DNA from 4 places in the Zobellella aerophila genome. Region 1 is predicted to be linked to each of the others. Evidence: predicted binding sites of a transcription regulator. Region 1 holds the regulator's gene; each other region holds the start of a gene.
The links. Region 1 encodes sigma-54, which starts transcription at its own class of promoters, with help from an activator protein. Its sites were predicted from a motif close to TGGCACNGTTTTNGCTT; they were not measured.
Positions count from the first base shown of each region.

Region 2: a site for sigma-54 is predicted at 3,402-3,418, ahead of ABD806_RS14420 (P-II family nitrogen regulator). Genes of this name have one in related genera too.
Region 3: a site for sigma-54 is predicted at 2,211-2,227, ahead of ABD806_RS14260 (CmpA/NrtA family ABC transporter substrate-binding protein). Genes of this name have one in related genera too.
Region 4: a site for sigma-54 is predicted at 2,001-2,017, ahead of ABD806_RS09640 (cytochrome ubiquinol oxidase subunit I). Genes of this name have one in related genera too.

Region 1 is NZ_BAABCX010000002.1:775,540-783,264, reverse strand. It holds gene mgtE (magnesium transporter) at 1-715, opposite strand, end outside; gene ABD806_RS11295 (HPr family phosphocarrier protein) at 764-1,039, opposite strand; gene rapZ (RNase adapter RapZ) at 1,026-1,892, opposite strand; gene ptsN (PTS IIA-like nitrogen regulatory protein PtsN) at 1,902-2,348, opposite strand; gene hpf (ribosome hibernation promoting factor) at 2,351-2,638, opposite strand; gene ABD806_RS11275 (RNA polymerase factor sigma-54) at 2,662-4,095, opposite strand; gene lptB (LPS export ABC transporter ATP-binding protein) at 4,149-4,874, opposite strand; gene lptA (lipopolysaccharide transport periplasmic protein LptA) at 4,878-5,408, opposite strand; gene lptC (LPS export ABC transporter periplasmic protein LptC) at 5,380-5,925, opposite strand; gene kdsC (3-deoxy-manno-octulosonate-8-phosphatase KdsC) at 5,922-6,473, opposite strand; gene ABD806_RS11250 (KpsF/GutQ family sugar-phosphate isomerase) at 6,473-7,447, opposite strand; gene mlaF (phospholipid ABC transporter ATP-binding protein MlaF) at 7,652-7,725, shown strand, end outside.
Region 2 is NZ_BAABCX010000004.1:176,152-183,876, reverse strand. It holds gene ABD806_RS14435 (ABC transporter permease) at 1-425, opposite strand, end outside; gene ABD806_RS14430 (Fe(3+) ABC transporter substrate-binding protein) at 460-1,473, opposite strand; gene ABD806_RS14425 (ammonium transporter) at 1,783-3,009, opposite strand; gene ABD806_RS14420 (P-II family nitrogen regulator) at 3,025-3,363, opposite strand; gene arfB (alternative ribosome rescue aminoacyl-tRNA hydrolase ArfB) at 3,541-3,957, shown strand; gene ABD806_RS14410 (YacL family protein) at 4,011-4,370, opposite strand; gene ABD806_RS14405 (sterol desaturase family protein) at 4,430-5,458, opposite strand; partial or broken gene ABD806_RS14400 (solute carrier family 23 protein) at 5,913-6,713, shown strand; gene acnB (bifunctional aconitate hydratase 2/2-methylisocitrate dehydratase) at 6,867-7,725, opposite strand, start outside.
Region 3 is NZ_BAABCX010000004.1:136,662-144,386, reverse strand. It holds gene ABD806_RS14265 (nitrate reductase) at 1-1,886, shown strand, start outside; gene ABD806_RS14260 (CmpA/NrtA family ABC transporter substrate-binding protein) at 2,289-3,656, shown strand; gene ABD806_RS14255 (ABC transporter permease) at 3,666-4,634, shown strand; gene ABD806_RS14250 (ABC transporter ATP-binding protein) at 4,645-5,460, shown strand; gene cobA (uroporphyrinogen-III C-methyltransferase) at 5,732-6,493, shown strand; gene nirB (nitrite reductase large subunit NirB) at 6,850-7,725, shown strand, end outside.
Region 4 is NZ_BAABCX010000002.1:421,323-429,047, reverse strand. It holds gene ABD806_RS09645 (sensor histidine kinase) at 1-1,884, opposite strand, end outside; gene ABD806_RS09640 (cytochrome ubiquinol oxidase subunit I) at 2,163-3,569, shown strand; gene cydB (cytochrome d ubiquinol oxidase subunit II) at 3,571-4,566, shown strand; gene ABD806_RS09630 (hypothetical protein) at 4,841-5,335, shown strand; gene ABD806_RS09625 (Na+/H+ antiporter NhaC family protein) at 5,464-6,948, opposite strand; gene ABD806_RS09620 (glutamine synthetase family protein) at 7,052-7,725, opposite strand, start outside.

The sequences.
Region 1 (7,725 bases):
CGACCACAGGTGCCGACAGCCAGTCATGGCGCTCAAACAGGTTGGCGGCTTCGACATCGGACATGGTCAGGGGGATGGCCTCGACCTGGGTATCCATGGCTTCGGCGACCGTGGTGGCGGGAGCCTGTACCACCAGGCTGGCGAGTGACATGTCTCCCAGCAGGCGGTTGTCCTTGTCCACCACATAGAGGGTATCCGTGCCTTCCGGCAACTCGTTGCGCAGGCGCAGGTAGCGGAGCACCACGTCGATGGTGACATCCGCTCGCAGGGTGATGAATTCGGTATTCATGATCGAGCCGGCGGTGTCTTCCGGGTAGGACAAGGCCTGCTCGGCCCTGAGCCGGTCCTGCTCGTCCATCTGGGTCAGCACCTGGCGATACAGGCGTTCGGGCAGATCTCGCAGCACATAGGCCAGATCGTCCGACTCCATGTCTTCCAGGGCGTTGGCCAGCTTTTCCGGATCCATCAGCCGGATGATGCCGTCCCGGACTTCTTCCGACAGCTCTTCCAGAATTTCGCCGTAATCATCCGGGTCGACCAGTTGCCAGAGGACCTTACGGCTGGGAGCGGGAGAGGATTCCAGCAGCCAGGCGACGTCGCCGGGACGCATCTGTTGCAGCATACGCCGCACATGGATGAACATGCCGCTGTCCAGGGCCCGGCCGATGGTTTCCAGCTGATCCGTTGTCCTTTCCTGGTCAAGGGGCTCAGTCATCCGGGGCTCCTAGTGGGTGAATTCAATTGGATATGAATTTTACCCTATTTATTCCGATTCGTTAAAACGATCTGCCACCAGGCGGGCTACGGCATCCATCGCCGCCTCGGCCTCCGGGCCTTCTACTACCACCCGGATGGCATGGCCCTGGGCAGTTTCCAACATCAGCAGGCCCATGACACTGTTGGCAGGGGCCTGTTTTTCCTGATTGCAGACGGTGATGATGGCATCGAATTGTTGCGTTAATTGCACCAGCTGAACAGCGGCGCGGGCATGGAGTCCCAGTTTGTTGACGATTTCCAGATCCCGTTCAATTTTCGGCATTGCGTTTTTCCAATGTACGGTGGCGGACTTGCACGTTTTTTCCCATGCTTTTGAAGGACTGCGCCAGCTGCTCGGCGAGGTAGACGGATCTGTGCTGACCGCCGGTGCAACCGATGGCGACGGTCACATAGCTGCGGTTATTGCGTTCCAGATGAGGCATCCAGGTGAGCAGCAGGTTTTCTATCTGCCACAGATACTTCATCACCTCGGGTTGGCTGGCCAGATAGATGGCGACCGGCTCATCCTTGCCGGTAAAGGGCCTGAGTTCGGCGACCCAGTGGGGGTTGGGTAGAAAACGGGCGTCAAAAACAAAGTCGGCATCCTTGGAGACGCCGTGTTTATAACCGAACGACTCGAATACCCAGTTTAGCTCGCGCTCCTTCTTGCCAAGCACGCGTTCACGGATCACCTCGCTCAGATCGTGAATACTCAGGTTGGAGGTATCGATGCGCAGATCCGCATCGGAAGAGAGGGGGGCAAGCAAGTGGGTTTCTTCCCGGATGGCTTCATCCAGAGTCAGGCTCTCCCTGGACAGGGGATGCAGACGGCGGGTGTCGCCAAAACGACGGATCAGCACGCTGTTTTCCGCATCGATAAAAATACTGGAGAGGTTGACCTCTGCCATCGATCTGATTTCGGCCAGACAGGCCTCCAGCTTTTCGGTGCTGTCGGGCAGGTTGCGCACGTCTATGCTAACCGCCACTTCACCCGGACGGGCCAGACGCATGTTGATCAGGTCGGGCAGCAGTTCAACCGGCAGGTTATCGACGCAATAGTAGCCTAGGTCTTCCAGTACCCGCAGGGCGACTGTCTTACCCGAGCCTGAGCGGCCACTCACGATAACCAGTTGCATACCAGCTCCTCAGGCAGAAATCATGATTTGGTACAATTCATCGTCGCTGGTGGCCTGGCGTAGTTGTTTGCAAACCTGCTTATTACTGAGCTTTTCGGCGATAAGCGACAAGGTTTTCAGGTGTTGTTTACATTCTTGTTCCGGCACCAGCAGCGCAAAAACCAGCCCTACCGGCTGGTTGTCGATGGCATCGAACTCCACCGACTCGGCAAAGGTCAGCAGTACCGCCGTCGCCTTATTTTCATTGCCGATACGGCCATGGGGAATGGCGATACCATTACCTATGCCGGTGGTACCCATTTTTTCCCGGGCCAGCAGGCAGTCAAAAAGCTGTTGGCTGTTGATGTTCAGATGTTGGGCGGCCAGCTCGCTGATGATTTCCAGGGCGCGTTTCTTGCTTGTACAAGGAACTGCACTGCGGGTGCAGTCCCTGCTTAATATATCGGCGACTTCCATGGTTATATTTTTTTGAGCTTCTCTTTGTGTTTGATGATCTGGCGATCCAGCTTGTCGATCAAGCCGTCGATAGCCGCATACATGTTTTCATGCTGGGCATTGGCGAACACTTCTCCGCCGCTGACATTCAGCTTGGCCTCGGCAATCTGTTGTAATTTTTCCACGTTAAGGATGACGTGCGCATTGGTAATATGATCGAAGTGACGTTCCAACTTGGTAAATTTGCTATTCACATAGTCACGTAGTGCATCGGTGATTTCTACATGGTGTCCAGTCAGGTTTATTTGCATAACGTCTTCCTTCTTGGTCTGCCTTAAACCAGGCGTTTACGCTGATTGGAAGGGGGGATGGCCAGAGACTCGCGGTACTTTGCGATGGTTCGACGGGCCACTTGTATCCCCTGTTCGGCCAGCAACTGTGCGATTTTGCTGTCGCTTAATGGCTTGGCCGGATTTTCTGCACTGACCAGCTTCTTGATCAGGGCACGAATTGCGGTGGAGGAACATTCACCACCATCGTCGGTTCCTACATGGCTGGAGAAAAAGTACTTCAGCTCAAACACGCCCCTGGGGGTATGCAGGAATTTCTGGGTGGTCACCCGGGAGATGGTTGATTCATGCATCTCCACGGCTTCGGCCACATGATTCAGCACCATGGGCTTCATGGCTTCCTCTCCCTGTTCAAAGAATGCCTGTTGTTGTTCCACAATACAATTGGCAACCTTGAGCAGGGTCTCATTTCTGCTTTCAAGACTCTTGATGAACCACTTGGCGTCTTGCAGATGACTGCGGATAAACTGGCTATCCCGACTGTCCTTAGTGTGTTTGGCCATGGCGGCATAGGTTTGGTTCAATCTAACCTTGGGCATGGCATCCGCATTCAGCTCAGCCGTCCAGAGCCCCTGACGCTTGGTCACCACCAGATCGGGGATCACGTATTCAGAGCTGCTCTGGAGAACGCTGTTGCCGGGCCTGGGTTCGAGCTGTTGGATCAGGGCCAGCACGGCGCGCAGCTCCTCTTCCTTCAGTTTGGCCTTGCGCTGCAGGGTGCGATAGTCCCGGTTACCGAGCAGGTCCATATGCTGGGTAATGACTTCCCGGGTCTGGGGTAACCAGGGGGTGTCGGGCGGGAAGCGCTCAAGCTGGATCAACAAACACTCCTGTACCGAACGAGCGGCAACGCCGATGGGATCAAAATGCTGGATCCTTTTTAATACAGCTTCGACCTCTTCCGGCTCAATGTCCAGCTCATCGCCGGCAACCGCGTCACAGATATCCTGAATACCTATGGTCAGGTAACCGGCCTCGTCGATGGCGTCGATAATGGTGGTGGCGATGGCCTGATCGGTGTCGCTGAAGGGGGTCAGTTGCATCTGCCAAAGCAGGTAATCCTGCAGGGTCTCGGTGGTTTCACCCTGGTATACCATATCCTCGGCCCCGTCCGGTGCAGGGCCAGGGCCGCTGGTGGAAGCGCTGTAGACATCGTCCCACTGGCTGTCGGTGGGGAGTTCGTCGGACAGCTTGCTCTGCTCCATGGCGGTGTCCGTGGCCATCTGGTCATCCTGGCGGGGCTCCGCAACCTCAATGGTGTCCGGCTCTTCCTGCTCCAGCAAGGGGTTGGCCTCCAGGGCTTGCTGGATCTCCTGCTGCAGTTCCAGGCTGGAGAGTTGCAACAGCCGGATGGCTTGTTGCAACTGGGGAGTCATGGTTAACTGCTGACCCAGACGTAACTGGAGTGTTGGCTTCATCTGTTCGGTAAGTCCTTGTTAATTATGCCGCGATTGTGCCGTGCGGAGCCGATTCAGAGGCTGAACTGGTCACCCAGGTAGACTTTTTTCACCTGCTCATTACTCAAAATTTCGGCAGGGGTGCCGGCGGCAATCCGGTGTCCGTGGCTCACAATATAGGCGCGTTCGCAGACATCCAGGGTCTCCCTGACATTATGGTCGGTGATCAGCACACCGAGCCCCCGGTCGCGCAGGTGCAGTATGACTTTTTTGATGTCGATAACCGAAATGGGATCGACACCGGCGAAGGGTTCATCCAATAAAATAAAACGGGGATCGGCCGCCAGGGCCCGGGCAATTTCTACCCGTCGACGTTCCCCACCGGACAGGCTCATGCCCAGGCTGTCCCGGATATGGGTGATATTGAATTCTTCCAGCAATTGTTCCATTTTTTCGTTACGGCTCGGGCTGTCCAGATCCTGACGGGTTTCCAAAACCGCCATCAGGTTATCGGCCACACTCAGGCGACGGAAGATCGATGCTTCCTGGGGCAAATAGCCGATTCCGGACTGAGCCCGGACATGCATGGGCTGATGGCTGATATCCTGGTCATCTATGGTAATGCTGCCTGCATCCCGTTGTACCAGGCCCACTATCATATAGAAGGAAGTGGTTTTCCCCGCGCCGTTGGGGCCCAGCAAGCCGACCACCTGGCCGGTGTTGACGGTCAGGCTGACATCGGCCACCACCTGGCGTCCCTTATAGCTTTTTTGTAAACCCCGTGCTTTCAGTATCGCCATGGCTCAGTCCTGTTTACCCGTATTATTCTCTAGGTCTTCTACCTGCTCCGGCAGGAAGACGGTAGTGACCCTGCCTTGCTGGCCCTGACCTTCGGCTTCCATCTGCTGCCTGTCGATATGATAACGGATGCGGTGGCCGCTGACGGTGTTGTCCCGTTGTTTCAGTTTGGCATCCCGTAACAGGGTGATAGTGCGGGCTTTGATGTCGTAATGAATTTCCCGCGCCTCGGCACGCACCGGCTGGCCATTTTCCAGGGTTTGGGAATAGGTGGCGGGTGCGCCGTAGGCGGTCATGGACTGTAGCCCCTCGGCATTGCGGATCACCACCAGCTTATCGGCGCGAACATCGATGCTGCCCTGTTTGACCACTACCTTGTCGCTGAAGGTGACTTTGTCGTCAGAGAGCTCGACCAGCTGGTGGCCGGCGTCTATGGTAACCTGTTGGCTGAAATCGGATTCCTTGGCCTGAGCCAGGTTAAGCGACAGCGCCAGCAGGCCGGTGACGCTAAGGGTTATAAGTTGCCTGGGTGCCATTTAATAATTCCACGGTTTGTTGTTCGAGTCTGCCCAGCAAGCCCTGGCCCTGGGTATGGTATCCGGGGCCGCGCAGCATCACTGCCTGATTTGAGCGTAGCTGATTATGCACAAAGTCCATTTCCAGGTATTCGGTTGAAATGGTGTCAATCAGAGCCTCACTTTGCAGGCTTTGGCCCAGCACCGACTTTCTCAGGATGGCGTTGTCGTCGGTATTGATAATGCCTTCATCACCACTCAATTGCCATTGGGGCCGGCCATCGGGGGAATAGAGCAAGATAACAGGTTTTTCCAGCAGGGTCATGGCCAGGCCTCCGTAGTATTCCGCATGCTCCGCATTCATTCCCCGGTAGGGTAGGCCCAGGTTATTGTATTGCAGGCTGCTCAGGTCCTTGGCGATAAAGTCCGGCTGATAATTCTGATCCTGGCCGGAGTTGGGGGGCGCGGGCCTGAGCCATTGCCAGCATACCAGGGCGAACAGCAGCAGCACGGCAAACAGCCAAGTCTGCCGGTTCATACGCTCATGCCCTGGGCTTGCTCCAGTTTGCCCTGAGCCGCGAGGATAAGATCGCAAAGTTCGCGCACGGCACCGAATCCACCCGCCACACGGGTAATATAATCCGCATCCCGCAGGACCAGAGGATGGGCATCCTTGACCGCTACCCCCAGGCTGCAGTCCCGCATCACCGGCAGGTCGACCACATCATCGCCGATATAGGCCACCTGGCTTGGCATCAGTTTGAGGGTACCCAACAGCGCCTGGTAGCTGTGCCACTTGTCGCCCTGGCCTTGGTACACATGGCGAACCCCGAGGGAAGCCATACGTTCACTGACGATGCGGGAATCCCGACCGGTGATCACCGCCACCTGGATGCCGGCATTGAGCAGGGCCTTGATACCGAAACCATCCTTGGTGCAGAAGCTTTTATATTCTTCCCCTTGATTGCCCAGATAGATCATTCCGTCTGAAAGTACCCCGTCGACATCGCAAATCAGCAGGCCGACGTCGGCAAGACGTTTCCATACGGTGTTGGCCACAGGACCATAGAGAGTTTGCTGTTCCATTAAATGACTCCCGCCCGTAACAGGTCATGCATATTGAAGGCGCCCACCGGCCGGTTGTGCTCATCGACCACCAGTAGCCCGCTGATGCCTTTTTCTTCCATCAGCTTGACCGCCTCCGCCGCCAGCATGCCGGCATGGGCGGTAATGGAGTGACGGGTCATTACCTGGCTAATGGGGGTCTGGTGAACATCGATGCAATGATCCAGGGTGCGGCGCAGGTCCCCATCAGTATAGACGCCCATCAGTTGCTGATGTTCGTCCACCACGGCGGTAAAACCCAGACCGGTACGGCCTATCTCCAGCAATGCCTCTATAATCAGGGTCTGGGGACCAACCCTGGGCACCCTGTCTCCCTTGTGCATAATATCGGCGACCCGCAGTAACAGCCGCTTGCCCAAGGCGCCACCCGGGTGGCTCAAGGCAAAATCATCGGCGGTAAAACCGCGGGCTTCCAGCAGGGCAACCGCCAGGGCGTCACCCAGTACCAGCGCCGCCGTGGTGCTGGAAGTGGGTGCCAGGCCGAGGGGGCAGGCTTCCTGTTCTACCCGGGCACAGAGGTGGATATTGGCTTCCTTAGCCATGGTGGAGCCGGGATTGCCGGTGATGCAGACCAGCGGCAGGCCACGGCGCTTGAGTACCGGCAGCAGGGACAGTATTTCGTCGCTTTCACCCGAGTTGGAGAGGGCGATGATCACATCCTGTTCGCCTATCATCCCCAGATCTCCGTGGCTGGCTTCACCGGGGTGGACAAAAAAGGCGGGCGTGCCGGTGCTGGCAAGGGTGGCGGCTATCTTATTGGCAATGTGGCCGGATTTGCCCATGCCGGTGACAATCACCTTGCCACTACAGTTAAACATCAGGGCACAGGCCTGATCGAAGGCATCATCCAAATATTGATAAAGGCCATCTATGGCGGCCTTTTCAATATCCAGAACCCGTCGGGCCGTTGTTCGATAATCAAATCCAGAAGACATAGTTTTCTCCACACCGTTGGCGGCGCCATTATAGAAAAGCTTGTGCCCATAAGCGACCGTGACGAGGACGGAAGCGGTGTTTTATCGGTATTTGTCAGACCACAGGGTCATTAGTTGCCGCAGGATAACAGGAAAAATCATGGCCTTGGTTGCCGAGTGCCGAGCTTACCCATACAATTCTTTCTTTTTTATGAGGAATTGAGTTTGGACAACGGCCTTGTCGAGATACAGGACCTCTGCTTCAGCCATGGCGACAGGGTGCTGTACGACCGGATCAA
Region 2 (7,725 bases), on a different contig from region 1:
ATGGCGGCACCGCCCAGGGTGCGGATCGGCGGGAAATAATACTCCGTCGAGGACTGCCAGCCGAACCAGCCACGCAAGGCAGCCTGCACGGGTCCGGAATAATCGAGCAGATCCGTATAGACGAAGGCCACTATATAGGAGGGCATGGCCAACGGCAGGATCAGCGCCCATTGCAGCCAGCGCTTGCCCGGCAGTTCGCACATCGCCATCAACCAGGCGGCGGGCAGGCCGCACAACAGGCTGAAACCCATCACCGCCAACACCAGCCAGAAGGTGTTGCCGATATAGACGGGCAACACAGTGCTCCACAGATGATGGAAGATATCCTCTGTGGGTAGCAAGGCCTCATAGACCAGTGCCAAAACAGGCAAAGTCAGCACCAGGGCCAGGCCCCAGCTGCTGACTGTCCAACCAAGTCTTTTCATCTATTACTCTACACGGGGGCGCACCCCCGTCTTTTTACAGATCGTATTGAACCTCGTCCAGCAATTGCAGCGCTTCCTTGGCATGTTTTGCCACATCGGTCAGCGGCAGGGTGTCGGACTTGAACTCGCCCCAGCCCTTGACCAGCTCGGAAGGTTCGACGTCCGGTTTGACCGGATATTCGTGGTTGGCGGAGGCATACAGGTGCTGAGCCTGATCGTTGCTCAGGAACTCCATCAGCTTGACCGCCGCATCCTTGTTCTTGGCATGCTTGGTCAGGGCCATGGCGGAAATATTCACATGGGTGCCACGATCCGCCTGGTTGGGGAAGTTGATATGGACGGCTTCTGCCCACTCACGCTGCTTGTCGTTGCTCAGCATCACGCCGTAGTAGTAGCTGTTGCCCAGGGAATAATCACAGACGCCGTCCTTGATGGCCTTGACCTGATCCCGGTCGCCGCCCTGGGGCTTCTGCGCCAGGTTGGCCTTCAGGCCTTCCAGCCAGGTTTTGGTGTATTCACTGCCGTGCTCGGCAATCATGGAGGCGGTCAGCGCCACATTGTAGGGGTGCTTGCCGCTGCGGGTACACAGCTTGCCCTTGTATTTGGGATCGGCCAGCTCTTCATAAGTGATGTCGTCACGCTTGCCAACTCGCTCCACCGAAGAATACACGGCACGGGCGCGGGTGGTCAGGGCGAACCAGCGGCCATCGGCATCGCGGTACTGGGCCGGGATATTTTCCTCCAGCACCTTGTTGTCCAGCGGCTGGGTCAGATCCTTATCGACCACGTCCATCAAGCGGCTGACATCGACGGTCAGCACCAGATCGGCCGGTGACAGGCGCCCTTCCCGCTCCAGACGCTCACCCATGCCATCCTTGATAAACACCACGTTGACATCGATGCCGGTGTCCTTGGTAAAGGCCTCAACGATAGGCGCGATCAGGAAGTCCTGACGGTTGGAATAGACATTCACCTCTTCGGCAAAGGCATTGGCGGACAAACTGCTTACCAACACAGCGGCAGCGGACAACAGGTGTTTATGGTGCATTATCCAGGTTCCATTTGGTTGAGTGAGAATAATTAGCGTTTAGAAGTATACATTTGTAGCTAACGTAATCAATAGCCAGGCTATGACTGAATAAGAAAAATTTTCATCCGCACTCGCTCTACCTATTCGTCCGTCTCCCTTCTTTCGCCGAATCAAACATCGGCCGAACGGCGATATTTTGCTCCGAAACAGGAGTGTTCCAGGACCCGGTTGGTTAACGGCCATTGCCCGGCATTCAAACTCCAAACGAAAAAAGGGGGACTCAGAGTCCCCCAAAGAACCAGGCTCGGCAGCCTCGTAAATACCTTATCAATTTTGCTTCACGGTCACGAACTCGGGGTAGGCATCGATACCGCAGTCGATCATATCCATACCGGACATTTCTTCCTCTTCGGTCACCCGGATACCCATCACCTGCTTGAGCACATACCAGAGCAGCAGGCTGGCGCAGAATACCCAGGCACCGATCACCAGGATACCGGCCATCTGGGCCCACAGCGAGGCGTCGTCATTGGCGACCGGCACCATCAGCAGGCCGAAGATACCGCAGACGCCATGTACCGAGATGGCGCCGACCGGATCATCGATGCGCAGTTTGTCCAGGCTGATGATGGCGTAAACCACCAGCACCCCTGCCAGCAGGCCGATGGTGGCGCCCCACAGATGGCCGGGCGACAGGGGGTCGGCGGTAATGGCCACCAGTCCGGCCAGCGCACCATTGAGGATCATGGTCAGGTCGGCCTTGCCCCAGGTCAGCTTGGTCACCAGCAAGGCACCGATGGCGCCGGCGGCGGCGGCGGCGTTGGTGTTGACGAAAATCTTGGCTACCGCGGTGGAGTTCTCCACATCGGACAGCAGCAGTTGGGAGCCCCCGTTAAAACCGAACCAGCCCATCCACAGGATAAAGGTACCCAGGGTCGCCAGCGGCATATTGGAGCCGGGGATCGGATGGATGGCGCCGTTTTTGCCGTATTTCCCCTTGCGGGCACCCAGCAGCAGCACACCCGCCAGGGCGGCAGCGGCACCGGCCATATGCACTATGCCCGAGCCGGCAAAGTCAAAGAAGCCCCACTCTGACAGGAAGCCACCGCCCCAGGTCCAATAGCCTTCCAACGGATAGATAAAGGCGGTCAAGACCACCGCAAAGGCCAGAAACGCCCACAGTTTCATCCGCTCGGCCACGGCACCGGAGACGATGGACATGGCTGTCGCCACAAACACCACCTGGAAGAAGAAATCGGATTCCAGGGCATGGTCGGCGCCTTCCGCCTGGCTGCCGATCAGGCCGCCCAGGCTGGGCAACCAGCCGCCTTCGGCATTGTCCACATACATGATGTGGTAGCCCACCAGCAGATACATGGTGCAGGCGATGGCAAACAGCAGAATATTCTTAGTCAGGATTTCGGTGGTGTTCTTGGCCCGTACCAGGCCGGCCTCCAGCATGGCAAAGCCTGCCGCCATCCACATCACCAGTACACCGGACATCAGGAAGTAAAAGGTGTCCAGGGCAAACTTCATTTCAGTTAGTGCATCCATCATGCATTCCCTCGCTTAAATCGCTTCAATATCCCGCTCACCGGTGCGGATGCGCACGGTTTGCTGCAGCTCGTAAACAAAGATCTTGCCGTCGCCTATCTTGCCGGTATAGGCGGTTTCGCAAATCGCCTCCAGCACGCGCTCGACCTGCTCGGTCTGAGTGGCAATTTCCAGTTTGATTTTGGGTAAAAAGTCCACCGTGTACTCGGCGCCCCGATACAGTTCGGTATGACCTTTCTGCCGTCCGAATCCCTTTACTTCAGATACCGTCATCCCCTCGATGCCGACCTCGGCGAGGGCCGAACGCACATCGTCCAGTTTGAACGGTTTGATAATGGCGCAGATCATTTTCATGGCTAGCTCCGTTGTTTAAGCCTGGGTTAACCAAATACAAACAATCTTCGTGCCAACTTTTTATTTGTTAATTTTCAATAGCTTAACTATAAGTGACGGATGAGCCCGTCCGCTGTGATATGATTTTGGTGCAGGTTAAACAATGATCGCACCGAGATGGTGCAAGGGAGTCAGACCATGTTATCCCTATCGGCCCGGGTGCATATCCCCGAGCAGGAGCTGGAGTTTTTAACCATGCGGGCCAGCGGCCCGGGTGGCCAGCATGTGAACAAGACCGACTCGGCGGTGCAGCTGCGCTTCGACTATGCCAACAGCCCCAGCCTGCCAGATTCCTACAAGGTGGCATTGAGCACGTTGCAGGATCATCGGGTGCTAGAGTCGGGTTGGATCCTGATCCGCTGCGAGAGCTACCGCAGCCAGCTGCAAAACAAGGAAACCGCCAGGGAGGCGCTGCTCGCCCTGCTGCAACAGGCCACCCGGCCGGTAAAGGTGCGCCGGGCGACCAAACCGAGCAAGGCCGCCAAGCGCAAACGCACGGACAGCAAGATCCACAGGGGAAAAATCAAGAGCGGACGGGGGAAGATCAAGCTGTGATTGGGGACTAGGGACTCGAGTATGCAGTCCAGTCCCTGATCCCGGGTCACCGCTCACCGGCCAGTAAGAAAATCCCGCCATTGTTCCAGCACCCGGGCCAAGTCGTCCAGGCCGCAACCGGCGTACAGCTCGTCATCGTAATAGGCCATGCCGTCTTCCATCTGATCGGTATCGAACGCCAGGGCATGGGCACTCAACTCAGCCTCTTCCCTGGTCAGCAGCAGGGTAAACTCGGGGTAGGTTTTCCTGAACTCCTGCTGTTCACACGCCTCGATGATGCCGATGACCCGCAACAGCTCGCTCGCCTCGGCAGGATCCACCTCATCGGTCAACCACTGGCCCAGGGCTTCATGGCCCATGGTAAAACGGGCCCGGTGACGCCCATCCAGATCCCGAAGAAATTCAAACTCCACCCATACCTCCTGCGTTAAAACGGCGATTCTACCCCGCGGGCCGGAGCAGGACAAAGGTCTCAGCGATCGGGTCCCGTTGCCGGCCGCCGGCCGGCAAGGCGGAGCCGAACATGCAGCCGGCTGATGGTAAGGATAAAGGGCAGGAAGATCAGCGCCCACAGGCTGCGGTACCTGTTGTTTTCCGGCCTGCCCGCGCCGAAGGTGAGCGGCTCCGGCTGCCAGCCGGTGACATACAGAGTGCCGAACATCCAGTCCCACACCGACAAATTGGTGCCGAAGTTCCTGTTGAAATGCTTGGGATCGTTGCTGTGGTGGATCTGGTGCTGAGCCGGGCTGTTGATCACATGCTCGATCACCGGACCGAACGACAGCCAGATATGGGTGTGTCTGAGGTTAGCGGCCAGCGAGTTGAAGAGCAGCACCAGGTAGCTGGATCCGAACAGGGTATACTTGCTCACGCTGCCACCGCACAGGTAATAGAAGCCCCCCGCATAGGCACCGATAAACAGGCCCTTGGCGAGCTTCTCCGCCACCTTTTCCACCACATGGATACGGCTGGCGGTGGCTGGCACCAGCACTTCCGCCGAATGGTGCACCTTGTGAAATTCCCACAGCCAGCGACAATGAAAAACCCGGTGCACCCAGTAATGCACGCAATCGGCCACCAGGAACAGGCCCAGACCATAGAGCATCATCAACCCCATGTTTTCTCCCAGGCGCGGCCGTTCCCCCCAGACCCGGGTGAAGAAGCCCATATAGTCCCGGGACTCCCAGATATGGGGCTCCACCAGTCCGACCACCGGCAGCACGAAGAGCACCTTAAGCACCCCACGGAGCAGATAATACTGATAGTCCAGCAGCGCCGAGGGATGAAACAGCACATCGCGACCGCCGATAAAGGTCCAGTAACTGGCGGTGCCCGGGGCGCCCTCTCGCTTGCGCTGCAGGTAGAGCCCTAGGGCCGCCAGATAGGATATCGCCAGGAACACCACCGAGAAGCGGCCATTGAGATCGAAGACCCCGACCAGCTTGTCGACCATAGGATCGATCAGCAACAGTTGCAGCCGATCAAACAACGCATAAAACATTTCCACTTCACATCCCCACGTGGTCATCCATTCCCGGTACGGATATCCACGAAAGCCGACCAGTCATAGTTACCGCCCATCAATTCGGGCTCCACACTACCAGGGCCGGATTCTAAAAGAAAACCATTCGCAACTCTATTACAAAACAGGATAAAGCCGCTGCTAAGACAATGACGGACATGAGATCAAAATTATTGAACACAATAAATTACAAAAATAAATACAATTTAAATTATATTAATTCTTCCCCCGAACGTCTGGCTCGTCGTATTAATCTCCATCGTCCTGTACGGCCGCCTTAAATTAGGTGAAAATATCGACAAATCTCGGTAATCATAGATAAAAACTCTTAACATAAAGAGAGACAGCCCTCAGGTCCGGGCTGACAACGACAAAAATAACGGCCGAATCCTCAACAAATTGTACACATACCCGGAGTGCATACATATGAACCATCACCCGCAACCAACCTCAGGCCAGCCAATCGGAATTGGTCTACCAGCTGTACGCTCCCCCCCTTTGTACAGTCCCTGTTCGCCGCCATCCAGCATCTGCTGGCCTTGTTCGTGGTCGTTGTTACTCCGCCGCTGATCATCTGCCAGATCCTGGGTATTCCCGCCGCCGATACCGCCCATATCATCAGCATGTCGCTGTTTATCACCGGTGTGGCCTCCTTCATCCAGATGAAGCGGTTCGGTCCCGTGGGAACCGGCCTGCTGTAGATCCAGGGCACCAGCTTTAACTTCCTGGGCCCCATCATCGCCAGCGGCCTGGCAATGAAAGAGGGCGGTGTCGGCACCGAAGCCATGCTCGCCGCGCCGACCGAAATGATACTGTCCCGCTTCCTGCATCTGGCCCGGCGCATCATCTCGCCCCTGGTCAGCGGCATTATCGTCACCCTGATCGGGCTGCCCCTGACCCAGCTAGGGCTGCTGTCTATCGGCGGCGGTTTCGGCGCCATGCAGGACGGCAGCCTGCCGGCCATGGCCCTGCCCATTCCCATGCAATACGGCCTGGGCTTCGATGCCTCGCTGTTCAATACCTTCCCGGTATTCATCTTCAGCCAGAACAACGGGGTGATCCAGATGACCGGCGTCGCCAGTCGCCATGTGGGCTTCTTCGTGGCCGCCATCCTGGTACTGATGGCCTGTTCCCTGCCATCAGTACCCTGATCCAGCGCATTCCCGAGCCGGTGCTGGGCGGCGCCACCCTGGTAATGTTCGGATCCATCACCGCCATCCTGATGAACCTCATCATGCCGCAAGCAGAGGAGGCCGGCGAGGCTCAGCTGGCGTAAAAACAGTCCCCAGTCCCCGCTGATCACATCGCCCGGCGCTACCAGGATTCAGGAAATAAGAAAGCCAGCCCGAAGGCTGGCTTTTGTTTACCGCGTTATCCGCTCAGAGGCTCAGATGGCCTGCTGGAAGATCACCGTATCCGCCTTTTCCACGTAGCTGTCCAGCTCGTCGAAGTTCAGGTATCGGTAGGTATCCGCCGCGGTGGCGTTGAGCGCCTTGGCGTATTCCTGATACTCCTCGGGGGTCGGCAGCTTGCCGTGGATGGCGGCCACCGCGGCCAGCTCGGCAGAGGCCAGGTACACGTTGGCGCCCTTGCCCAGACGGTTGGGGAAGTTGCGGGTAGAGGTGGACACCACTGTGGTGTTGTCGCCGACCCGCGCCTGGTTACCCATGCACAGGGAGCAGCCCGGAATTTCGATGCGGGCACCGACCCGGCCGAAGATGCCGTAGTAGCCCTCGGCGGTCAGCTGATCCTTGTCCATCTTGGTCGGCGGCGCCACCCACAGGCGGGTCGGCAGCTGGCCCTTGTATTTGTCGAGCAGCTTGCCGGCGGCGCGGAAGTGGCCGATGTTGGTCATGCAGGAGCCGATGAACACCTCATCGATCTGCTCGCCGGTCACCTCGGACAGCAAACGGGCGTCGTCCGGATCGTTGGGCGCGCACAGGATGGGCTCCTTGATCTCGCTCATGTCGATTTCCAGCACATGGGCGTACTCGGCATCGGCGTCAGCTTCCATCAGCTCGGGGTTGGCCAGCCACTCTTCCATGCCCTTGATGCGACGTTCCAGGGTGCGCTTGTCACCGTAGCCTTCGGCGATCATCCACTTCAGCATAACTATGTTGGAGTTGAGATATTCGGCGATCGGTTCCTGGTCCAGCTTGATGGTACAACCGGCGGCGGAGCGCTCGGCGGTGGCATCGGCCAGTTCGAACGCCTGCTCTACCTTCAGCTGGGGCAAACCTTCGATT
Region 3 (7,725 bases), on a different contig from region 1:
AGCTGAGCCTGACGTTGGGCGGATCCGAATACCGGACAGATAAGGTGGCCGAAGCCACTGGCCTGACCATCGCCGAGCTGAATCGTTTCTACCAGGCCTTCCTCGATACTCCCAAGACCCTGACCCTGTTCTGCATGGGCATCAACCAGTCCGAACAGGGCACCGACAATGCCGGCGCCATCATCAACTGCCACCTGCTCACCGGCCGCATCGGCAAGCCGGGGGCTGCCCCCTTTTCCCTTACCGGCCAGCCCAATGCCATGGGCGGCCGAGAGGTAGGGGGCCTGGCCAACCAGCTAGCGGCCCATATGGACTTCGCCCCCGGCAACCGGGACAAGGTGGCCCGTTTCTGGGGTAGCGATCGGCTGGCCCCGGGCCCGGGACTAAAGGCCATGGAGATGATAGATGCACTGGAGCGGGGCGACATCAAGGCACTGTGGGTGATGGGCTCCAACCCGGCGGTATCCCTGCCCGACAGCGCCCGTGCCCGCCGCGCCCTGGAAAAGTGCGAATTGTTGGTGGTGTCGGATATCAGTCCCAACACGGATACCGCCCGGCTGGCCAGGGTCTTGCTGCCCGCCGCCGGCTGGGGCGAGAAAGACGGCACTGTGACCAACTCGGCCCGCACCATTTCCCGTCAGCGCCCGTTCAAGCCGGCGCCCGGCGCCGCCAGGCCAGACTGGTGGGCTATCTGCCAGGTGGCCCAGGCCATGGGCTTTGAGCAGGCATTCGGCTTCGACTCGCCCGCCGCCATCTTCCGCGAGCACGCGGCCCTGTCCGGCTTCGAGAACGGCGGCGAACGGTTGTTCGATATCTCGGCCCTGAGCGGCCTGAGCGATGAGCAGTATCAACAAATGACACCGCGCAGCTGGCCCCTGGCCGGTCGGGAAACCGGTCCGGCCCGGCTGTTCGGCGACGGCCATTTCGCCACCCCGGACGGCAAGGCCCGCCTGCACCCGGCCTCCCCCCGGGAGCGCTCCGAGCCGGCCGGAGCCCGCCTGCTGCTCAATACCGGCCGACTGCGGGATCAGTGGCATACCATGAGCCGCACCGGGCATGTGGCCCGGCTGATGGCGGCGACGAGCGAGCCCCAGGCGCAGATAAATCCGAGCACACTGAGCCGGGGCGGCCTCGACCAGGCGCTGCTGCTCCAGCTGCACAATGAGCGCGGCCATACCCTGCTGCGGGTGGTAGCAGACGAAAGCATACCCCCCGGCCAAGTATTCGTGCCCATGCACTGGAGCGGTGAATTCAGCTCGGGTGGCCGGGTCAACGATCTGGTTAGCGCCCGCGGCTGCCCCACCTCGGGTCAACCAGCCTTCAAGCAAAACCCGGTGCAGGTGGTGGCAGTACGCCATCAATGGCAGGCCAGCTGGATAGGTCTGGAGGCCCCTCGCTGGCTGCCGGAATGGTGGAGCCGGCGTCCTCTGGCCAGCGGCGAGTGTTGGAGCCTGATCGACTCGCAGACCTCGCTGGCTGAGGCCAGGACCGCCCTGACCCGCGAAGGCAGCTGGCTGGATTGGCCGCTTCCCCAGGGCCGGCTGCTGGTCGGGCTGGAAGCGGGCAAGATCCAGGGACTGCTGCTGTTCGGCCAGTCGCCCTGGCAGATCAATCCCGAGGCGCTGGCCTCCCTGCTGGGCAGCACGCTGCAACCCAGCCTGCTGCTCGGCCAACTGAGCCAGGCCCTGGCCGGCACTGGCCGACTGGTGTGCAGTTGCTGGAGCGTGACCGAAAAGCGCATCCGCCAAGCCATCGAAGAGGGGGTCGAACAACTTGAAGAATTGCAGCAGCAGCTGAAATGCGGGACCCGCTGCGGCTCCTGCATCCCCGAATTAAAACAGCTACTAGAGGCATCTCAGAGCCAGTCGCTGGGAGAAAAGCTGTAAGCCAGGCCTGCCATCATGGTGGGCGCTTATCCGGCGACCCGGACCACCATATACTACGTTTCTCCAGTCCTCTGCCATTTGGCTGACTCCCATCCCTGAATGGGAGTTTTTTTGTCCGGTTGCCAGCCAGCTGACCACTTTCTCCTAGGGACGCTCGACCACCTGCTCCTTAATATTCGCAAGGCGAGCAAATCTCCCTTCCCGAGGCACCGATGGCCCGGCCTTAGTGCAGCCCTGCCTTATCTTGGTGAAGTGGCTTCCCCCATGGCGGAGCTGACCTTCCATAAGCAAATAAAAACACTTAAAAATCAATATCATAACTTTTGGCACGTATCTTGATGTTGCTTATCTAGCAGCCCGCTTGACGCGGTACCGAATTTAAAAAAACAGGGAGCTCTCAAGATGACGTTATGGAAAAAATCCGCCCTGGTCGGGGCACTCACCCTCAGCCTGGCATCCCAGGCCCCGGCCGAGACCAGCATAGGACCGGCAGAAAAAGACGAGCTGACCCTCGGCTTTATCAAGCTGACCGATATGGCCCCGCTGGCCATCGCCTACGACAAGGGCTTTTTCGAGGATGAAGGCCTGTATGTCACCCTCGAAGCCCAGGCCAACTGGAAAGTGCTGCTGGACAGGGTCATTTCCGGCGAGCTGGACGGTGCCCATATGCTGGCTGGCCAGCCGATCGGGGCCGCCCTCGGCATCGGCACCCGGGCCGAGCTGGTCACCGCCTTCAGCATGGACCTGAACGGTAATGCCATCACCGTCTCCAACGCGCTGTGGGAGGCGATGAAGCCCAACCTTAAGCTGGACGAAGCCGGCAAGCCGCAGCACCCCATTTCCGCCGCCGCGCTCAAGCCGGCCCTGGCGCAATACCAGCAGGCCGGCAAGGCGCTGCAGATGGGCACCGTATTCCCGGTGTCCAGCCATAACTACGAACTGAGATACTGGCTCGCCGCCGGCGGCATCCACCCGGGCTTCTACGCCCCGCACAAGGGCGACAACAGTGGTCTGTTACAGGCCGAAGTGCAGTTGTCGGTGACCCCGCCGCCGCAGATGCCGGCCACCCTGGAGGCCGGCACCATAGCCGGCTACAGCGTGGGCGAGCCCTGGAACCAACAGGCGGTGCTCAAGAAGATAGGCGTGCCGGTGATCACCAACCACGATATCTGGCCCTATAACCCGGAAAAAGTCTTCGCGGTGAGCAAGGCCTGGAGCGACGCCAATCCCAACACCCATCTCCGCCTGGTCAAGGCGCTGCTGCGCGCCGCCCACTGGCTGGATGCGGAGCAGAATGGCAACCGCCAGGAAGCGGTCGATATCCTGTCCCGGCCCTACTACGTGGGTGCCGACCAAAAGGTGATCGCCGCCAGCATGACCGGCTCCTTTGAATACGAACAGGGGGATGTGCGCCCGGCGCCGGACTTCAACGTCTTCTTCCGCCATAACGCCACCTATCCCTACTACAGCGATGCCATCTGGTTTATGACCCAGATGCGCCGCTGGGGCCAGATCCCCCAGGCACGGAGCGATGACTGGTATCTGGAACAGGCCAAACGTGTCTATCGCCCGGATATCTACACCCGGGCCGCCAAGGCGCTGATCGCCGACGGCAAACTGTCTGCCGACGACTTCCCCGGCCTGGACAGCCGCGACGGCTTCCGCCCCGCCACCAGCGCCTTTATCGACGGCAAGACTTACGACGGCCACCACCCCAACGCCTACATTGACCAGTTCGCCATCGGCCTGACCGGCGACAGCCAGCTCTAAGGAGGCATCATGATGAACATCATCCCCCTGTCCCGACTTTCAGGCCTGGCTTCGCCGCGCCGGCTGTCCAGGGCCCTGATCCCTATGCTGGGCATCACCGGCTTCCTGCTGATCTGGCATCTGCTGGCGGCCCAGGTCACCACCTCCCTCGGTACCCTGCCCGGCCCGGTGCAAACCGGCCAGCAGCTGGTCAACCTGGTGCAGGAGCACCAGGCCGAGCGGAGCCGGGAGCGGGCTTTCTATGACCGCCAGATCGCCCGCAACCTGACCATCAAGGCGGAGAATCCCGACGCCCAAGTGCGGATACGCGCCTTTACCGGCCGCCCCACCTTCTTCGACCAGATCCTGACCAGCCTGAAAACCGTGGCCGCCGGCTTTTTGCTGGCCATGGTCATCGCCATTCCGGCCGGTATCGCCCTGGGACTGAACAAGAACCTGTATCAGGCGATGAACCCGGTGGTGCAGCTGCTCAAGCCGGTGTCCCCCCTGGCCTGGCTGCCGCTGGTGACCATAGTGGTGAGCGCCCTCTATGTGACCCCCGAGCCGCTGGTGTCCAAGTCGTTCCTGATCTCCCTGGTCACCGTCACCCTGTGCAGCCTGTGGCCGACACTCATCAACACCGCCGTGGGGGTAGCTGGCATGGACAAGGACCTGGTCAACGTCAGCAAGATGCTGCGTCTGCGCGGCCTGACCCATGTGCGCCAAATCGTGCTGCCCAGCGCCATCCCCATGATCTTCACCGGCCTGCGCCTGTCCCTGGGGGTCGCCTGGATGGTGCTGATCGCCGCCGAGATGCTGGCCCAGAACCCGGGCCTGGGTAAATTCGTATGGGATGAATTTCAGAACGGCAGCAGCGATTCCATGGCCCGCATCATGGTGGCGGTGGTGGTTATCGGGCTGATCGGCTACCTGCTCGACCGGCTGATGCTGGCATTGCAGCAACAACTGTCCTGGGACAAGACCGGCAACCACCGCTAAGGAGACCGAAATGAGCAAACATTACCTGGAGCTGAGCGGTGTCGACATGCGTTTTAGCACCGACAAGGGCGAATTCGAAGCGCTGAAGAACATCAACCTCAGGCTGAAGAAAGGCGAGTTCGTGTCGTTGATCGGCCACTCTGGCTGCGGCAAGAGCACTGTGCTCAACCTGGTGGCCGGGCTGTACACCGCCAGCACCGGCGGCGTTATCCTGGAGGGCAGGGAAGTTGACGGCCCCGGCCCCGAGCGGGCCGTGGTGTTCCAGAACCATGCCCTGCTGCCCTGGTTGACGGTGGAGCAGAACATCGCCCTGGCGGTGGACAACACCTTTACCCGGCACGGCAAGGCCGAGCGCAGGGAGCGGGTGGCCCATTTCCTCGCTCTGGTGCACATGAACCATGCGGCCCACAAGCTGCCCGGCGAGATCTCCGGCGGCATGAAGCAGCGGGTGGGCATAGCCCGGGCACTGGCGGTGGATCCCAAGGTGCTGCTGATGGACGAACCCTTCGGCGCCCTCGACGCCCTGACCCGGGCCCATCTGCAGGACTCGCTGATGGAGATCCAGGCCGAACTGGGCAACACGGTGATCATGATCACCCACGATGTGGACGAGGCCGTACTGCTGTCGGATCGCATCGTGATGATGACCAACGGTCCCTCGGCCACCATAGGGGAAATCCTGGACATTCCCCTGCAACGCCCGCGCAACCGGGTCCTGCTCAGCGACGACACCCACTACCACCAACTGCGCCGGCGGGTGCTCAGCTTCCTGTACGAAGGCCATAACAAGGTCAGCCAGCTGGGCGGGAAGGCCAACGTCGCCTGACCGCCGACGGCAAGCCACGGGGCGGCCTCATAGCGCCGCCCCATAGCGCCGCCCCGGTGCACCATCTTGTTGCCATTGCCTTATGATTGTGCACCCCGCTTGCACATCCCATGTGCAACCACATGATTAACAAGAATATTCACTCTGGCACAGGTTTTGCCTAATACAAGTTAAGTGCTTCCACCCGCCGCGCCATCCGCCGGGCAGGACACGCAGATAAACCAATGCCTTTGTTCGGGGCCTGCCGCGACAGCCTCAAGGAGATAAAGTGATGAACAAATCCATGCATGTAACCCTGGTAGGTGCCGGCCCCGGCGATCCCGAATTGCTGACCCTGAAGGCGATGCGCGCCATCGAGCAGGCCGAGGTGGTGGTGTACGACAGCCTGGTCAGCCCCGAGATCCTGGCCCTGATCCCGGCCGGGGTGAAACGCATCGAGATGGGCAAGCGCTGTGGCAAGACCAGCGCCCGCCAGGAGGACATCTGCGCCGTACTGGTCCGTCTGGCCAGGGCCGGCAACAAGGTGGTGCGGCTCAAGGGCGGCGATCCCTTTATCTTCGGCCGCGGTGGCGAAGAAGCCCTCTACCTGCAGCAACACCGGATCCCCTTCAGCGTGGTGCCCGGCATCACCGCCGCCCTGGGCTGCGCCGCTTCCAGCCTTATCCCCCTCACCCACCGCGGCCTGGCACGCGCCGTCACCCTGGTTACCGGCCACCTGCAACAGGGCGGCGAGTTCAGGGCCTGGTCCGCCCTGGCCCAGGCCGGACAGACCCTGGTGTTCTACATGGGCCTGGAGCAGGCCTCCCTGATCCAGCAGCAGCTGCTGGCCGAAGGCTGCCCCGCAACTCTGCCGGTCGCGCTGATCGAATCGGGCACCACCCGCACACAGCGGATCACCACCACCGGGCTGGGCCGCCTGACCCGTACCGCCGACTCCCTGACCCCAACCGGTCCCGTGCTGATGATGATCGGCGAAGTGGTCCGCCTGCGCGCCGAACTGACCGCCACCCTGGATTCCCTCGCGGTGGCCTGATCCGCGCTTCCCCAGCCTGCTCCCCCACGCAAAGCCAGGGCCCGGAATACTATCCGGGCCCTGCGTTCAACATGCTCCGGTGTTTTATATGGCCACGTGGTCATGCGCATCTCCCGGCTCATGCCAGCCGCATCATCATGGTGAAACCGCTGCCCTCGAAATGGGCAGAGCCTTTCCTCCCATATAAAAAACCCATTTGCAATCAATTACATAAATTATGGCATGTATCTTGATTATATCTATTCAAGCACCAGATGCACCGGCATCAGCGCTCAATAAAGCGATAAGCCGGCAGCAACGGGTCACGACAAGATCGGTCAATTCACCAGCAAGTCCAGGGTGGCTTAAGGATAGTAATGATGAAGCAAAAACTTATCGTAATCGGCAATGGCATGGTCGGCCACCACCTGGTACAGCAGTTGGTTGATCAGCAGGGTCTGGAGCATTACGAGATCACCGTATTCGGCGCAGAAAAACATGCCGCCTACGATCGGGTGCACCTGTCGGAAGTATTCGATGGCAAGACCCCGGACCAGCTGTCCATGGCCGGCGCCGACTGGTATGCCAACAATGGCGTCACCCTGCGCCTCAACGAGGAAGTCACCGGTATCGATCGGGCAGCTAAAATCCTGACCACCTCTCTCGGCCACAGCCTGAACTATGACCAACTGGTACTGGCCACCGGCTCGATTCCCTTTGTGCCGCCCATTCCCGGCAACGACAGAGACAACTGCTTTGTCTATCGTACCCTGGACGATCTGGCCGAAATCCAGGCTGCCTGCCAGAAGGCCAGGACAGGGGTAGTAATCGGTGGTGGCCTGCTCGGCCTGGAAGCCGCCAACGCCCTGCGTCTGCTCGGCCTGGAAACCCATGTGGTGGAGTTTGCCCCGCGGCTGATGCCGGTACAGCTGGACGAGCAGGGCGGCACCCTGCTGAAGGAAAAAATCGTGCGCCTGGGGGTGCAGGTTCATACCGAAAAAGCCACCCGCCACATTATTGATGGCGAAAGCGCCCTCCACCGCCTGGAATTTGCCGACGGTGCCGTACTGGAAACCGATGTACTGTTGTTCAGCGCCGGTATCCGCCCCCAGGATGCCCTGGCACGCAGCGCCGGCCTCGAGCTTGGCGAGCGCGGCGGCATCTGCATCAATGACCAGTGCCAGACTTCGGATCCGGCCATCTTTGCCATCGGCGAATGTGCCCTGTGGGACGGCAAGCTGTTCGGGCTGGTT
Region 4 (7,725 bases), 350 kb from region 1:
TCCCTCGGGGAAAAGCAGTTCAAAGCTGACGTTCCAGCCCAGATCGTTGCGGTAGCGGATACGGCCGCCATGGGCATCCATGATACGGCGCACTATCGCCAGACCCAGCCCGCTGCCGCCGCTGCGTTTGCTGACGAAGGGACGGAACAGGCTGTGGCGCATCTCGGGCGCAAGCGCGGGGCCATTGTTATGCACCCGTATGCTGCCGGCACGCTCCCCCGCCTCGATACGGATGATGCCGCCGTCCTGGTTGCGGACAAAGGCCAGGGCATTGTCGATCAGGTTGGTAAACACCTGCTGCAGCCGGTAGGGATCGGCGTTGATGACCAGCTCGGCGGGCAGGGCGCACTCGAGGCGGGCCTGCTGCCAGTCAAACTGGTGGCTCAGGCTGTCGATCAGGTCTTTCAGCCGTACCGGCTGGCGCTGGATCTGGATTCGGCCGGAATAGGACAGCATATCGGAGATCAGCCGGTCGGCACGCTTGAGCTGGTTCTGGATCATCGCCTTGCGATCGGGATCCAGGCCTGCCGAGGCCATGGAAATAATATTGAGCGGGTTGCGCATTTCATGGGCCATGGCGGCGGACAGGCCGCCTAGCTCAACCAGGTGTTGTTCCGCCAGCCGCTTGCGCTCGGCTTCGGCCAGCTGCAGGGAGCGCTCCAGCACGCCGCAGCGGGTCGCCAGCAGCGAGGCGAACACCTCGGCGGCCAGGCGCAGCCCGGGAGTGACGTCGTCCCAGCCCGCCAGCTGGGAGCGCCAGCCCTGGGGCTGATGGTGGCAGATCAAGCGGGGGGCCGGATTGATGCCCGTGCGGTGGGTGAGGGCTTCCCCCTGCTGATAGAGGTGCACCGAGACGGGCTGGCCCATCTGGCGGGAGATCAGGGTTTCGGCGATGGTTACCAGCTCGGTCCAGCTGTTAGCCTGGCGTAACCGGGCCAGCCACATATCGAGCAGCTGTTCGTTGAGGTGGATGCCCGGATAGATAAGCCGTTCGACCAGCTTGCCGACCGGCTGATAGAGGGCCACGGCCAGGGTCAGCATCAGCATGGAATAAAGCCAGAGCTGCCATTTGGGCACATTGGCAAGGGCCTGCATGCCGAATTGTCCGGCGAGCGAGCTGAGCAGGGCGATCAGTCCCAGCACCAGCAGCGTCATTAGGGTCCATAACAGGGCCCGGTTGGCCCAGGCGTTGACTTCCAGCATCTGATAACGCACCACCCCATAGACTAGCAGCACTATGTATGAGGGCAGCAGCAGCATGGGGTAGGGATACCAATAGAGACCCATTGAGGGGAAGATAAAGCTGGTGGCCAGCCACAGTCCCCAGGCTCCGGCAGCAAACATGGCGGCGATGGAGCGGCGGCGGTTGCCCCTGTGGATGCCGAACCCCCACAGCAGGATGGCGTGGGCCAGGATGCCGATGACCACCGTATAGGCGATATTGAACCAGCCGGCGCCCTGGAATACGAAATAATGGCGGAAGTGGCCGAATTCGATCACCTTGCCGCCGGTGAGCAGCAGGCTCAGCAGAATCACCAGCAGGCTGGTCGAGTAGAACAGGCTCCGGCGGCGGGCCAGCCAATTCAGCCAGGGGCGGCTGCCCGGGCCCTGGTTGACGAAGCCGATGGCGAAGTCGAGGAAAAAGGTCGGCATCAGCGGATTGGTGAGGATCAGCGCGGCGCCCAGGGCCTCCAGGCCGTGAAAGACGGCGACATGGCCGGCGCACCAGAGTGCCATCATGATGCCGAAGCCGGCCAGCGCCTTCATGCTGCGCTGGCCGCGGGCACGCCAGAACAACCAGGCCGACACTATCAGCGCGCAGGCGCTGGTCAGTATCATCATCAATTCGAAGGCAATATCCAGCGCCATGGTATCGGATCCCATTCTGTAAACGTCGTTGACACTTAACGGCCCAGGAACTGTAAACCTTGTTGTCGATCGGGGCAAGTTTTCGCCACTTTTTTGATCCAAGGCAAGGCAGGGTAAGGCGTTTGTCTTTATGGCATGCTTTCTGCAGTTAAGTTGGTCATCATCAGATAAGGGAATGACTTACCATGGATATGACCGCGTTAGTAATTGAATTTTCTGCCATCTTTATTGTGCTGGGCCTGGCTACCCTGCCGGCCGCAATCAACCGTTACCATCGTCGCTAAGGGGGAGTAATGGAATTAGATGCCGCCATACTGTCGCGAATCCAGTTCGCCTTCACGGTCAGTTTTCATATTATTTTTCCGTCGATCACCATCGGCCTGGCCACCGCCATCGCCATCTGGGAAGGCCTGTGGCTGAAGACCCGCAATCCGCTTTATTTCCAGCTGGCGAAGTTCTGGATTAAGCCGTTCGCGATTACCTTCGGTATGGGGGTGGTCAGCGGCATAGTGCTGTCCTACGAGTTCGGCACCAACTTCTCCAAATTTTCCGAACTCACCGGTCCCGTGCTGGGGCCGTTGATGGCCTATGAGGTGCTGACCGCCTTCTTCCTGGAGGCCGGCTTCCTCGGCGTCATGCTGTTCGGCTGGCAGCGGGTCAGTGAAAGGCTGCACTTCTTCGCTACCTGCGTGGTCGCGGTGGGCACCTGGATTTCCGCCTTCTGGATCATCGCCGCCAACTCCTGGATGCAGACCCCGGCCGGCTACGAAATCATCGACGGCCGGTTCGAGGCCACCAGCTGGCTGGAGGTGGTGTTCAACCCCTCGATGCCCTATCGGCTGATGCATATGCTGCTGGCGGCGCTGCTTACCGGCACCTTCGTGGTGGCCGGGGTCAGCGCCTGGTATCTGCGTAACAACCGGGACCAGGACTTCGCCAAAAAAGGCCTGTCGATGGCCCTGTGGGCGGCGCTGATCCTGGCGCCGGTCCAGGCGCTGGTGGGGGACTACCATGGCCTGACGGTGAAGGAATATCAGCCGATCAAGCTGGCGGCGATGGAGGGCATCTGGCCCGAGCGGGAAGCAAGCGTGCCGCTGCTGCTGTTCGCCGTGCCCGACATGGAAAACGAAACCAACCACTTCGAGCTCAAGATCCCCAAGCTGGCCTCGCTGATCCTAACCCACAGCCTGGACGGCGAGCTGCAGGGGCTGAAGTCGGTGCCCGCCGACGAGCGCCCCAATGTGCCGCTGGTGTTCTACTCGTTCCGGGTCATGGTGGGCCTGGGGGTATTGATGATCTGGGTGGCGCTGCTCGGCCTGCTGCTGCGGCGCAAGGAGCGGTTGTATGAGCACAAGGGCTTCCTGGCCCTGGTCAACCTGATGATACCGGCGGGGGTGCTGGCCACCCTGGCCGGCTGGTATGTGGTGGAGGTGGGTCGCCAGCCCTGGCTGGTACAGGGGCTGGTGCGGACCATGGATGTGGTGTCGCCGCTGCCGGCGGAGCGGGTGCTGTTCTCGCTCACCCTGTTTGTGCTGACCTACAGCCTGTTGCTGTGCGTGTACCTCTATTTCATGGCCAAGCTGGTGCGTAAGGGCCCCCCGGATCGGGAGCACCTGGAGCAGCACCTGATCGGCGTGAATGCACCCGGCTTTGCCCTGGAATGGGTGAAAGATATCAAACACCAGAAGGCGGAGGCATAACATGGATCTGGCATTGTTTTATTACCTGCTGCTCGGCTTTGCCGTACTGATGTACGTGGTGCTGGACGGTTTCGATCTGGGTCTGGGCATCCTCTATCCCTGGTTCAAGGGTGAGGGGGAGCGGGATCATATGATGCGCTCCATTTCTCATGTGTGGGACGGTAACGAAACCTGGCTGGTATTCGGCGGCGTGGTGCTGTTCGCGGGCTTTCCCGCCGCCTATTCCGAGCTGCTGGCGACCATGTACACCCCGCTCATCATCATGCTGATCGGGCTGATCTTCCGTGGGGTTGCGTTCGAGTACCGGTTTAAGTCCCATAGATCCAAGCCCTGGTGGGATCTGTCGTTCTTCCTGGGTTCCACGGTGGCGGCCTTTTGTCAGGGATTGATCCTGGGGGCCGTGGTACAGGGTGTGGATGCCGGCGCGGGCGCGACCGGTGCCCTGGACTGGCTGTCGGCGTTCTCGGTGTTCACCGGCTTTGCGGTGATGGTGGCCTATGCCCTGCTGGCCTGCTGCTACCTGGTGCTGAAGAGCCGCGGCGCCATCATGGCCCGGGCCGCCCACCTGGGGCGGCAACTGGTGGTGGCCATCATGGTGATACTGGCGATCGTCAGCCTGTGGACCCTGATGGATAATGCCGAGGTACGGGCGCGCTGGTTCGACGGGCTCAACTTCCTGTTGTTGCTGCCGTTGCCGCTGCTCAGCGCGCTGTTCGGCTGGCTGCTGTATAAAGACCTGGACGGAAAGCCCCACGAAACCCGCCCCTTCTGGCTGGCGGTGGGACTGTTTATCATGGGCTTTATCGGCCTGGTGGTGGGGCTGTTCCCCTACCTGATCCCCCACCGGCTGACCCTGTGGCAGGCCAGCGCTCCCGATTCCAGCCTGCTGTTCCTGCTGCCGGGGATCTTGATCTTCCTGCCGCTGATTTGCGCCTACACCCTGTGGGGCTACCGCATCTTCGCCGGCAAGGTGGAAGACTTCGAGGAGGGCTACTGATGCAAACGCAAAAACGGCAGTGGCGCTGGTTCGCCGGTCTCTATGCGGTCAGCCTGCTGGCGCTGTTCGGGCTCAGCGGCCTGCTCAAGCTGCTGATGAGCATGCTGTAACTTTAAACAGGTCTCGCAAGAGGCCTTTTTATTGGCTGAAATAAAACGCCTCGTCTTTCTCCCCGAGGGCGCCCGGGGTCGGGCTATGCTTATTGGATGGGACACCCTGATGGCCGGGACTATGGTTGTCCGTGGCAGGGTGGTTCGCCGATGGGAGAGCAAAGATGTTCAGGTTTTCCTCTTTAATGCTGGGTACGGCCCTGATGGCAATGTCGGCGGCTGGGCAGGGCCTGGCCCAGGGTATGGACGGCGGTGATGCTGAGCTGATTGAGCGCGGCCGGTACCTGGTGAAGATAGCCGGTTGCAACGACTGCCATACGCCCGGTTATGCCCAGAGTGGGGGCATAGTCCCGGAAGCGCAGTGGCTGACGGGTGATCAGCTGGGCTGGCATGGATACTGGGGCACCACCTATCCGAGCAACCTGCGCCTCTATATGCAGGGCCTCTCTGCTGACGACTGGCTGCGGCTGGCCAAAACCAAACAACTGCGCCCGCCCATGCCCTGGTTTGCGCTGCGTGATATGACGGAGGCGGATCTGCTTGCCATCTACAGCCTGATCAGGCACCTGGGTCCGACCGGGGAGCCGGCACCGGCCTATGTGCCTCCCGGGCAGGAGCCTACTGAGCCCCTGGTCCGCTTCCCCGCCGCATCCCAATAGGCTTTCGGAGGGGACTAAAATTGACAGCTCCCCCTGGTGCTGATTCAGGAAGGGAATGAAGGTGGTAAAAAACGCAAACCCAGGCCAAGGCCTGGGTTTGCGTTTTTTAGTGGTGTGTTGAGGATAATTCAGGTCAGCCAGAAGCCGCCGATCAGCAGGGCCGTCAGGGTCAGCACGCCGCCGATCAGCGCATAGGGCAGCTGGGTCAGGGCGTGATCCATGGTGTCACAACCCGCCCCCTGTGCCGACAGCACGGTGGAGTCGCTGAAGAAACAGGCATGGCTGCCGAAGGCCGAGGCCGACAGCAGGGCACCCACCACTAGCGGCATGGGCACATCCATGGCCAGCCCCAGGGGCACCACTATCGGCAGGGAGATGACGAATACCCCCCAGCTGGATGCGGTGCTGAACACCACCGCCGCCATCACCAGGAAGATCAGCGCCGGCAGCAGCGCCGGGGTCAGGATCGGGGTGACGGTGTCGATGATATAGCTGGTCATGCCCAGCTGATCGTTGACCTCCTTCAGGATAAAGCCGGCACAGACGGTGGCCAGGGGATGGAGCATCACCTTGAAACCGTCCAGGGTCGCCTCAACCTGCTCGGTAAAGGACAGCAGCCGCTGGGCCGAATAGAGCAGCATGGTAAAGCCCAGCGCCACCAGTACCCCCTTGAGCAGGTCGATCTCGTAATAGACGCTGGCAAACACCAGCACCAGCATGGGCAACAGGAAGTTGAGCAGGCTCAGCCAGGTCGCTACCGGCCGGCTGGGTACATGATCCGCTTCGTCCTGCCAGCCCTCGGGGATCGGCTGACCGGCACGGGCGCGGGCCTCCGCCTGCTTCATGGCGCCCAGGTCGGGCAGACGATTGAAGGCGACCAGCGCCACCACCAGCAGGGCGGCCCAGCCGTACATCATGTAGGGAATGCTCTGGATATACAGTGACATGCCCTGGCCGGCGTCGGTCGCCCCTGACTCTTCCAGCAGGGAGGCAAAGAATACCGCCCAGGTGGAGACCGGCACCAGGATACAGATAGGCGCGGCGGTGGAGTCGACGATATAAGCGAGCTTTTCCCGGGAGATCTTGTAGGTATCGGTGATCTTCTTCATCGACGAGGAAACCGCCAGTGAATTCAGGTAATCATCGATAAACACCACCAGGCCCAGGCCCACGGTGCTGACCATGGCGCCGCGCCGCGAGCGGATCAGCCGGGTCATGACGCTACCGAAGCTGAACACACCGCCGCCCCTGGCCAGCAGGTTGATGAGCCCGCCCATCATGCCGCACACCAGAATAAGCCAGGCGATGGTTTCATCCATCATCACCTTCAGGGTGACATCGGCCAGCGGACTGACCAGATCCGTGGGATCGATCAACAGCAGCCCGACCAGGCTCCCCGCCAGCAGGGATTCCACCGTCTTGCGGGTCAGTACCGCCATGGTGATGACCGCGGTAGCCGGCAACAGGCTTAAAAAGCCGTAATCGCCGCCGTCCTGGTGATTCAGTCCGAGGAAGGCAAAACCGACAATCGCCGCCGCACAGACCGCCAAGCCGAGCCACAGGGACGGCCACTTCTCATTCCGGCCGAGGGCCAGGGTGTTATCTTGACTCATTAGCTTCTTCCTTTTATGGCATATCATCCCACCTGCCGATGGGATCTGACTCATCACTTCCTTATGAATAACGCCCTTGTCTGTTGTCGCATCTTGACCCGCCTCAGGCGTTTTTCAGCATCCACTCCAGTTCGATATCGGTCACCCGGCGCTCAAACTCGATCAGTTCATCGTATTTACAGGTGTGGTACACCCGCACGAATTCTTCTCCCAGATAGCGTTTCATCGGCTCGCTTGCGGCAAACACCTGCAGGGCGTCGCTCTGGCGGGTCGGGAAGGGCACGCCTTCCTGCTCCAGGCCGTTGCCGATCACGGGCGCAGGCAGCGGCAGGCTGTTGTCCAGACCATGTAGCACGCCGGCCAGCACCGCCGCCATTACCAGGTAAGGGTTGGCATCGGCCCCGGCAACCCGGTATTCGATGCGGCGGGCGTCGTCGTCACCACAGGGAATACGCAGGGCCACGGTGCGGTTGTTGTGGCCCCAGGACGCCTGGGTCGGCACATACATGCCCGGCTGGAAGCGGCGGAAGGCGTTGATATTGGGAGCCAGCAGCGCCATGGAGTCGGACATCAGGCCGAGCAGGCCGGACAGGGCCTGATGCAGCAGCGCCGAGTCTTCCCCGTCGGCGTCGGCGAACAGGTTGTTACCGGCCCCATCAACCACACTGATATGCACATGCAGGCCGCTGCCCGCATGCTGCTCATAGGGTTTGGCCATAAAGGTGGCATCCATTTCATGCTGTTCGGCCACCAGGCGGATCAGTCGCTTGATCGCCA